2 regions of the Streptomyces sp. NPDC001493 genome follow, and region 2 is predicted to be linked to the other one. Evidence: riboswitches for the same ligand, from Rfam matches in the RefSeq annotation. Region 2 holds a riboswitch; the other holds the start of a gene.
What was found. Region 2 has a riboswitch for cobalamin ahead of ACWCWD_RS10130 (ribonucleoside-diphosphate reductase subunit alpha). Riboswitches for the same ligand answer to the same signal wherever they lie in the genome.
Positions count from the first base shown of each region.

Region 1: linked by a shared signal. The riboswitch ahead of metE (5-methyltetrahydropteroyltriglutamate--homocysteine S-methyltransferase) and the one ahead of ACWCWD_RS10130 (ribonucleoside-diphosphate reductase subunit alpha) in region 2 are both predicted to bind cobalamin.

Region 1 covers NZ_JBSFHV010000018.1:85,089-89,639, forward strand. The annotation lists gene ACWCWD_RS24585 (beta-glucosidase) at 1-1,315, shown strand, start outside; gene ACWCWD_RS24590 ((2Fe-2S)-binding protein) at 1,449-2,189, opposite strand; cobalamin riboswitch at 2,586-2,800, shown strand; gene metE (5-methyltetrahydropteroyltriglutamate--homocysteine S-methyltransferase) at 2,966-4,551, shown strand, end outside.
Region 2 covers NZ_JBSFHV010000005.1:143,062-147,612, reverse strand. The annotation lists gene ACWCWD_RS10140 (hypothetical protein) at 1-94, shown strand, start outside; gene ACWCWD_RS10135 (GNAT family N-acetyltransferase) at 150-662, shown strand; cobalamin riboswitch at 825-947, shown strand; gene ACWCWD_RS10130 (ribonucleoside-diphosphate reductase subunit alpha) at 1,090-3,501, shown strand; gene ACWCWD_RS10125 (ribonucleotide-diphosphate reductase subunit beta) at 3,501-4,526, shown strand.

The DNA.
Region 1 (4,551 bases), on a different contig from region 2:
GATCGGGTACGAGGTCGGTCTGGACCTCACCGGCAGGGCCGTCCCCGCCTCGGCGTTCCCCTCCGGCCTGACCCGTACGGACGCCTCCGGCGCCACCTCCACCGACCACACCGTCGACTTCACCGGCGCACACGCCTTCGACGCGGGTACCACCGCCACCTGGACCGGCACCCTGGTGCCCCCGTCCACCGGCGAGTACGCCCTCAAGATCCAGGGCTGGGGCGCCTCCCTGTCGCTCTCGCTCGACGGCACCCAGATCGCCACCGCCGCCTCGGTCCGCGACGCGTTCACCCGCAAGTGGTCCAGCATCGTGCCCACCACCGACGGCCTGGACAACGGCCAGACCACCGGCGTCCTCACCGGCGGCCGCTCCTACCAGGTGAAGATCACCGCGACGGCGTGGGCCGAGACTGTCGCCGACCGGGGTCCGGTGCAGGTCCGCTTCGCCTGGGTCACCCCCGAGCAGGCCGCCGCCGACGTCAAGGCGGCCGTCGCCCTCGCCCGCCGGGTTCACACCCCCGTCGTCTTCGCCTTCAACGGAACGGGAGGAACCGTCGGTTCCACGGCCGAGACCGGATCGCTCGCTCTCCCCTCCCACCAGGACGACCTGATCACGGCCGTGGCGAACGCCAACCCCCGCACCGTCGTCGTCCTCACCGTGGGCGGCCCCGTGGAACTGCCCTGGCGCAAGAAGGTCGCCGCGATCCTGCACGCCGGATACACCGGCCAGGAAGGCGGCTGGGCCGTCGCCGACCTGCTCCTCGGCCGGGCCAACCCCAGCGGACGCGTCATCGTCACCTACCCGGACAAACTGACCGACCACCCTGTCCACGACCCCGCCCACCCGGAGCGCTACCAGGGTGTCGATAACGTTGTCAGGTACAGCGAGGGCGTCTTCACCGGCTACCGGGGCTTCGACAAGGCCGGCGTCACCCCGCTCATGCCCTTCGGCCACGGCCTGTCCTACACCCGCTTCGGGTACAGCCACCTCTCCGTGGAATCCACCCGGGACGGCGGCCTGAGCGTCTCCTTCACCCTCACCAACAAGGGCCGGACCAGGGGGGCCGAGGTTCCTCAGCTCTACCTGGGCTCGCCCCAGGGCGCACCCGTCGAACTCCCCGTACGCGCTCTGGCCGCCTTCGACCGGATCGACCTCGCGCCCGGCGCCTCCCGGCGTATCACCCTCAAGGCGACCGCGCGGCAGCTCTCGTACTGGGACACCGCCCGCTCCCACTGGGTCCGCACCACCGGCCGCAGGAACATCTACGTCGGTGCGTCGTCCCGCGACATCCGGCTGACCGGCACCGGCCGGTAGGCAGCCCGACGGAGCCCGTCCCCTGCCTCATGGCCGCACGGGGACGGGCTCCGTCCTGCGCCCCGCACGGGCTCCGTCCCGCGCCCCGCACCACGCGGTTCGGCCTGCGGCCGGGAAGCAGCCGGGGTCGGCGTCAGCGGGCCAGCGCGCAGTCCCCGCACAGGGGGCCCCTGCGGTCGGGGGCGGCGCGGTAGATGAGGCAGCAGCTACGGCGCCTGAAGGCTCCGCCGTCGGCCGTGGTCGCGGTGGAGCGCAGCGGAGGGCGTGCGAGGAGGAGCGAGGTCAGGGTGCGGGTGCGGGCGGCGAGTTCCGGGCGGGAGGCCGCGATCATGGTCGCCGCCCCGTTGAGGGCCGAGGCGGTGTTCCCCCACAGGATGTGCCGGGATACGGAGAACTCCCCCACCATGTCGGCGAGTTCGCGCAGCGGGCCGTCCAGCAGGCGGGTGCTGAGTTCGTCGGCGAGGTGCTCCGGGGATCCCGCCGGGCCGTCGGCGACGGCGCTGTCGGGCAGCGAGAGGGGGATCGGTCCGCCGATCACGGGCTGCCATCGCAGCTCGGTGAGGCCGGGGGCGAGGACTCTGTCGTGCAGCACCGCGGCGGCCAGGGCCGGGGAGATCAGCCGGGCGGCCAGCCCCAGATGCGCGACGGAGGCCGCGACGCGCTGTTCCACCGAGCCGGGTGGCCGGCCGCCCGCCGCGGCCAGCCGGTCTCCGACCGCGGCGACTCGTGCTTCGACCAGCGGGCGGGACATCGGCTGCCAGGGGCCGTCGGGTTCGGTACCGAGCGGATGGATCCGGAGCGCGAAGAACGGGCCCAGGACGGTGACCGACTCGCTCAGGGCCGTCGCCGTGGCCGTATCCGTCGTATCCGTCATGCGGATACCGGCCCGGTGGCGGAACGGCGGACCGGTGCGGCGACCGGGGTGTCCCGTGGGGAATTCCGTCGGAACGCGGGCGGCATGCTCACGGTTGGCTCTCTCTTCGGGATGGCGCGTCCCTCGCGAATGCGGGCGGGATGAGGGCTCGGGTGTCCGACTCGCCATCTGCCGGTGGCGAGCTCACGGTGGCGCGATCGTGCTGGAATTCCACCGGCTTCCTCGTGCCATCACTCCGCGGAAAACATATGAGCGGTCCGTCCACCCGGTCAACCGCACCATTCCGGCCCCTCGCACGGCCAGGGGCCCCGCCTCACGTTCCGGACCGCCTCACGTTCCGGACCGCCTCACGTTCCGGAATGTGAACGGAGGTGCGCCGCGTCGACTTCCACCCTCTACCCTGGCGATGCAGCTGGTTCGCCCTGTCCGCCAGGCAGGCGCGTCGTAAGAGGGAACCCGGTGGGAATCCGGGACTGCCCCGCAGCGGTGAGTGGGAACGACCGCCGTCATACGCACTGGGTCCGGTGGGACCTGGGAAGCGACGGCCAGTAGGAGTCTGCACAGCAGACGCGCCCGCGAGTCCGAAGACCTGCCCGTTGCCCGCACACGACCATTTGTGTGCGGATATCCCGGTGACCTCGTGGGCGGGTCGGCGTACACATCGGATGGACCGTCACGCCCGTGCGGCGTACCGGGATCCGTCCGGTTCCGTCATTCCTTCGCGTCCGCGTCCCGTTCCCGGGGTGTTCAGGAGTCATCTCGCGAAGGAGATTTCCGTGACAACGAAGTCCGCAGCCGCGGCAGCACGATCCACCGTGTACGGCTACCCCCGCCAGGGCCCGCACCGGGAACTGAAGAAGGCCGTCGAGGGCTACTGGAAGGGCCGGATCACCGCCCACGAGCTCCGGGAGACCGCGGCCGGGCTGCGCCGGTCCAACTGGCAGCAGCTGGCATCCGCCGGTATCCAGGAGGTGCCCACCGGGGACTTCTCGTACTACGACCACGTCCTGGACACCAGCGTCATGGTCGGCGCCGTCCCGCGGCGTCACCGCGCGGCCGTGGCCGCCGACGCGCTCGACGGGTACTTCGCCATGGCGCGGGGCACCCAGGACGTCGCGCCGCTGGAGATGACCAAGTGGTTCGACACCAACTACCACTACCTCGTCCCCGAACTCGGGCCCGACACCGTGTTCACCGCCGACTCCGGCAAGCAGGTCTCCGAGCTGGCGGAAGCCCTCGCCCTCGGGCACACCGCCCGGCCGGTGCTCGTCGGCCCGGTGACGTACCTGCTGCTGGCCAAGCCGGCCCCCGGCGCACCCGCGGACTTCGAACCGCTCACCCTGCTGGACCGGCTGCTTCCGGTGTACGCGGAGGTGCTCGCCGATCTGCGGGCCGCCGGTGCCAGGTGGGTCCAGCTGGACGAGCCCGCCCTCGTCCAGGACCGCACCCCGGCCGAACTGGACGCCGTGGCCCGCGCATACGGTGAGCTGGGCGGTCTCGCCGACCGGCCCGAGCTGCTCGTGGCGTCCTACTTCGACCGGCTCGGGGAGGCTCTTCCCGTCCTGGCGAGGGCCCCGATCGAGGGGCTGGCACTCGACTTCACGGGCGTGGCCGCCGCCAATCTCGACGGACTCGCCGCCATCGGCGGGCTGCCGGGCAAACGGCTGGTCGCGGGGGTCGTCGACGGCCGCAACGTCTGGATCAACGACTACGAGAAGTCGCTCTCCGTCCTCGCCACTCTGCTCGGTCTCGCGGACCGGGTCGACGTCGCCGCGTCCTGCTCCCTGCTCCACGTCCCGATCGACACGGCACCCGAACGGGACATCGACCCTCAGATCCTGCGCTGGCTGGCCTTCGCCCGGCAGAAGACCGCCGAGGTCGTCACCCTCGCCAAGGGCCTGGTTCGGGGCACCGCGTCGATCGCCGGAGAGATCGCCGCCAACCGTGCCGACCTCGCCTCCCGCTCCGCCTCCCCGGTCACCCGCGACCCCGCCGTACGCGCCAGGACCACGGCCGTCACCGCCGCCGACGGCCGGCGCTCCCAGCCGTACGCCGAACGCGCCGCCGCCCAACGCGCGCACCTCAAGCTGCCGTTGCTGCCGACGACGACCATCGGCTCGTTCCCGCAGACCGACGAGGTACGGACGGCACGCGCGGACCTGCGGGCCGGCCGCGTCGACACGGCCGGTTACGAGGAACGGATCCGGGCCGAGATCGGCGCGGTCGTCTCCTTCCAGGAGAAAGCCGGGCTCGACGTGCTGGTGCACGGCGAACCCGAACGCAACGACATGGTGCAGTACTTCGCCGAGCAGCTCACCGGCTACCTCGCGACCCGGCACGGCTGGGTCCAGTCCTACGGCAC
Region 2 (4,551 bases):
CGGCCAGGCCCCCGGCTCGCAGCCGATCCAGCGCGGCGACCTCCCGCCGGAGGGCGACGGAGCCCCGAACAACGAGGTGGGCGTGAGCGGTTGAGCCGTTCCCGGAGCCGGGCTGTCCGCCCGTCCGCACGACGCGCAGAATGACGGTCATGGACCTGACGATCAGAAGGGCCGAGCCCGGGGAGTACGCACTCCTCGGCGAGATCACGGCCCACGCGTACCTCGGTGACGGGCTGTTGGGCGGAGGCGAGGACGACCCCTATCTGGCCAGCCTGCGGGACGTGGCCGGCCGGGCCGCCGTGGCGGACGTACTGGTGGCCGCGGACGACACCGGCACCGTGCTCGGCGGAGTCACCTACGCCCCGCCCGGCAGCCCCATGTGCGACGTCGCGGCGCCGGACGAGGCGGAGTTCCGGATGCTGGCGGTGGGCAGGGCGGGGCGCGGCCGGGGAGCCGGGGAAGCGCTCGTACGGGCCTGCGCGGCGCGGGCCCGCGCCACCGCCGGGGTCACCGGGCTCGCCCTGTCGACCCAGCCCGCCATGGCCGGGGCACACCGGATCTACCACCGCCTCGGCTTCGTACGCACCCCGGAACGCGACTGGCGGCCGGTGCCGGACCTGACACTGCTCACCTACCGGCTGGACCTGGGCAGCGGCGGCTGAGAGAGCCCGGCCCTGGTCGCACCCCCGTCCGGAACCCTCCCCGCCCCACCCGGACGGGCCACGGCCACGCCCCGGAAGGCCCGCAGCACCCTCCCGCGTACCGGAACACCGCCCCGCACCGCCACAACATGTGGGGCGTTCTCGCTGCCCGGCCACCACATGTATGCTCGTCTCGCTGTCGTCGCAGGGGAATCCGGTGCGAATCCGGAACTGTCCCGCAACGGTATGAACCGCGCGTTTCGCGCACCTTCGAGTCCGGCTACCTGCCGACAGCGCGTCCGGCTCACCCGAACCGGACGCCCGTACGTCCGGGCCTCGCGGTTGGGCCGGTGGACGCCGTGTGCGGTGCTGCCCGTCTCCAGGTGGCGCGCCCCGCGGCCCTCGCCTCCCCCCGCCGGTCCAGAGCCGAGCGAGGGAGAGCACCACCGTGACCATCGCGCCCGCCGATCCGGCGTCCGTGCCCGCAGCCACCGCAGCCACCGAGCCCGTCGACGGCCCCGGGGCCGCGCTGCTGCGCACCCTGACCGCCCTCACCGCGGACCTGCCGGACACCGACCCGGGGAGGGTCGCCGCCGCCGCGCTGCGGGGCCGCAGCGCGCACGCCGACGAGGCGGAGCTGCTGACCCTGGCCACCGAGTCGGCCGCCGGCCTGATCGCGGAGGACCCCGCCTACTCGCGGCTCGCCGCGCGGCTGCTCACCCGCACCATCGCCGCCGAGGCGGCCGGTGAGGGCGCGGTGTCGTTCTCCGCGTCGGTCGCCGTCGGCCACCGCGAGGGCCTGATCGCGGACCGTACGGCCGCGTTCGTGGCGCTGCACGCCGAGCGGCTGGACGCGCTGGTCGAGGAAGCCCTGACGGACGGCGCCGACGACCGGTTCGGCTACTTCGGGCTGCGCACCCTCTACAGCCGCTACCTGCTGCGCCACCCGATCACCCGCCAGGTGGTGGAGATCCCGCAGCACTTCATGCTGCGGGTCGCGGCCGGGCTCGCCGAGGACGACTCCGCGCGGGCGGTGGACGAGGTCGCGGCGCTCTACGGGCTGATGAGCCGGCTGGACTACCTGCCCTCCTCCCCCACGCTCTTCAACTCGGGCACCCGCCACCCGCAGATGTCCTCCTGCTACCTGCTGGACTCCCCGCTGGACGAGCTGGACTCGATCTACGGCCGCTACCACGAGGTGGCGCGGCTCTCGAAGCACGCGGGCGGCATCGGTCTGTCGTTCTCCCGCATCCGCTCGCGCGGTTCGCTGATCCGGGGCACCAACGGGCTCTCCAACGGCATCGTGCCGTTCATGAAGACGCTGGACGCCTCCGTCGCGGCCGTCAACCAGGGCGGCCGGCGCAAGGGCGCGGCCGCGGTCTACCTGGAGACCTGGCACGCGGACATCGAGGAGTTCCTGGAGCTGCGCGACAACACCGGTGAGGACCAGCGGCGTACGCACAACCTGAACCTGGCGCACTGGATCCCCGACGAGTTCATGCGCCGGGTCGACGCCGACTCCGCCTGGTCGCTCTTCTCGCCCGCCGACGTCCCCGAGCTGGTCGACCTGTGGGGCGACGAGTTCGACGCCGCCTACCGGGCCGCCGAGGCGAAGGGCCTGGCCCGCCGGACGATCCCCGCACGCGAGCTGTACGGCCGGATGATGCGCACCCTGGCGCAGACCGGCCAGGGCTGGATGACGTTCAAGGACGCGTCCAACCGCACCGCGAACCAGACCGCCGAGCCGGGCCGGGTCGTGCACTCCTCGAACCTCTGCACGGAGATCCTGGAGGTCACCGAGGACGGCGAGACCGCCGTCTGCAACCTCGGCTCGGTCAACCTGGGCGCCTTCGTGGCGGACGGGACGATCGACTGGGAGCGGCTGGACGCCACCGTGCGGACCGCCGTGACCTTCCTGGACCGGGTCGTCGACATCAACTTCTACCCGACCGAGCAGTCCGGCCGCTCCAACGCCCGCTGGCGGCCGGTGGGTCTGGGCGCGATGGGCCTCCAGGACGTCTTCTTCCAGCTGCGGCTGCCGTTCGACTCCGCCGAGGCCCGTGAGCTCTCCACCCGCATCTCGGAGCGGATCATGCTCGCCGCGTACGAGGCCTCCTGCGACCTCGCCGAGAAGTCCGGGCCGCTGCCCGCGTGGAGCGAGACCCGTGCCGCGCGCGGGGTGCTGCACCCGGACCACTACGACACGGCGCCGGCCTGGCCGGAACGGTGGGAGGCGCTGCGCGCCCGGATCGCGAAGACCGGGATGCGCAACTCCCTGCTGCTCGCCATCGCGCCGACCGCCACCATCGCCTCGATCGCCGGGGTGTACGAGTGCATCGAGCCGCAGGTCTCCAACCTCTTCAAGCGCGAGACGCTCAGCGGTGAGTTCCTCCAGGTCAACGCGTACCTGGTGGACGAGCTGAAGCGGCTCGGCGTGTGGGACGCGCGGACCCGTGAGGCGCTGCGCGACGCGAGCGGCTCCGTGCAGGGCTTCAGCTGGATCCCGGCGGACGTGCGCGCGCTGTACCGCACGGCGTGGGAGATCCCGCAGCGCGGCCTGATCGACATGGCGGCGGCCCGTACGCCGTACCTCGACCAGAGCCAGTCGCTGAACCTGTTCCTGGAGACGCCGACCATCGGGAAGCTCTCCTCGATGTACGCGTACGCCTGGAAGCAGGGGCTGAAGACGACGTACTACCTGCGTTCGCGCCCGGCGACCCGGATCGCGCGTGCCGCCTCCGGCACCGCGAAGGCCGCCGCCCCCGCGCCCGCCACCGTCCCCGTGCAGCAGGCGTACTCCGACGCGGAGGCCCTCGCCTGCTCCCTGGAAAACCCCGAGTCCTGCGAGGCCTGCCAGTAATGAGCACCACCGACCCCACCGCCGCGAAGAACCTGCTCGACCCGGGCTTCGAACTGACCCTGCGTCCCATGCGCTACCCGGACTTCTACGAGCGCTACCGGGACGCGATCAAGAACACCTGGACCGTGGAGGAGGTCGACCTCCACTCCGACGTGGCCGACCTCGCCAAGCTCACCCCGGGCGAGCAGCACATGATCGGCCGGCTGGTGGCGTTCTTCGCCACGGGCGACTCGATCGTCTCCAACAACCTCGTGCTGACGCTGTACAAGCACATCAACTCCCCCGAGGCGCGGCTGTACCTGTCGCGGCAGCTGTTCGAGGAGGCCGTGCACGTCCAGTTCTATCTGACGCTGCTCGACACCTACCTGCCCGACCCGGACGACCGTGCCGCCGCGTTCGACGCGGTGGAGGAGATCCCGTCGATCCGCGAGAAGGCGCAGTTCTGCTTCCGCTGGATGGACTCGGTCGAGAAGATCGAGCGACTGGAGACCAAGGCCGACCGGCGCCGGTTCCTGCTGAACCTGATCTGCTTCGCGGCCTGCATCGAGGGGCTGTTCTTCTACGGCGCGTTCGCGTACGTCTACTGGTTCCGCTCGCGGGGTCTGCTGCACGGCCTCGCCACGGGCACCAACTGGGTGTTCCGCGACGAGACGATGCACATGAACTTCGCCTTCGAGGTCGTGGACACCGTCCGCAAGGAGGAGCCGGACCTCTTCGACGACGAACTCCAGCAGCAGGTCACCGACATGCTGAAGGAGGCCGTGGAGGCGGAGCTCCAGTTCGGCCGTGACCTGTGCGGCGAGGGCCTGCCGGGCATGAACACCGAGTCGATGCGGCAGTACCTGGAGTGCGTCGCCGACCAGCGGCTCACCCGGCTGGGCTTCCCGGCGCTGTACGGCTCCGAGAACCCGTTCTCGTTCATGGAGCTCCAGGGCGTGCAGGAGCTGACGAACTTCTTCGAGCGCCGCCCGTCGGCGTACCAGGTCGCGGTGGAGGGCACGGTCGGCTTCGACGACGACTTCTAAAGGCTGTCCGCCGAACGACGCGGCG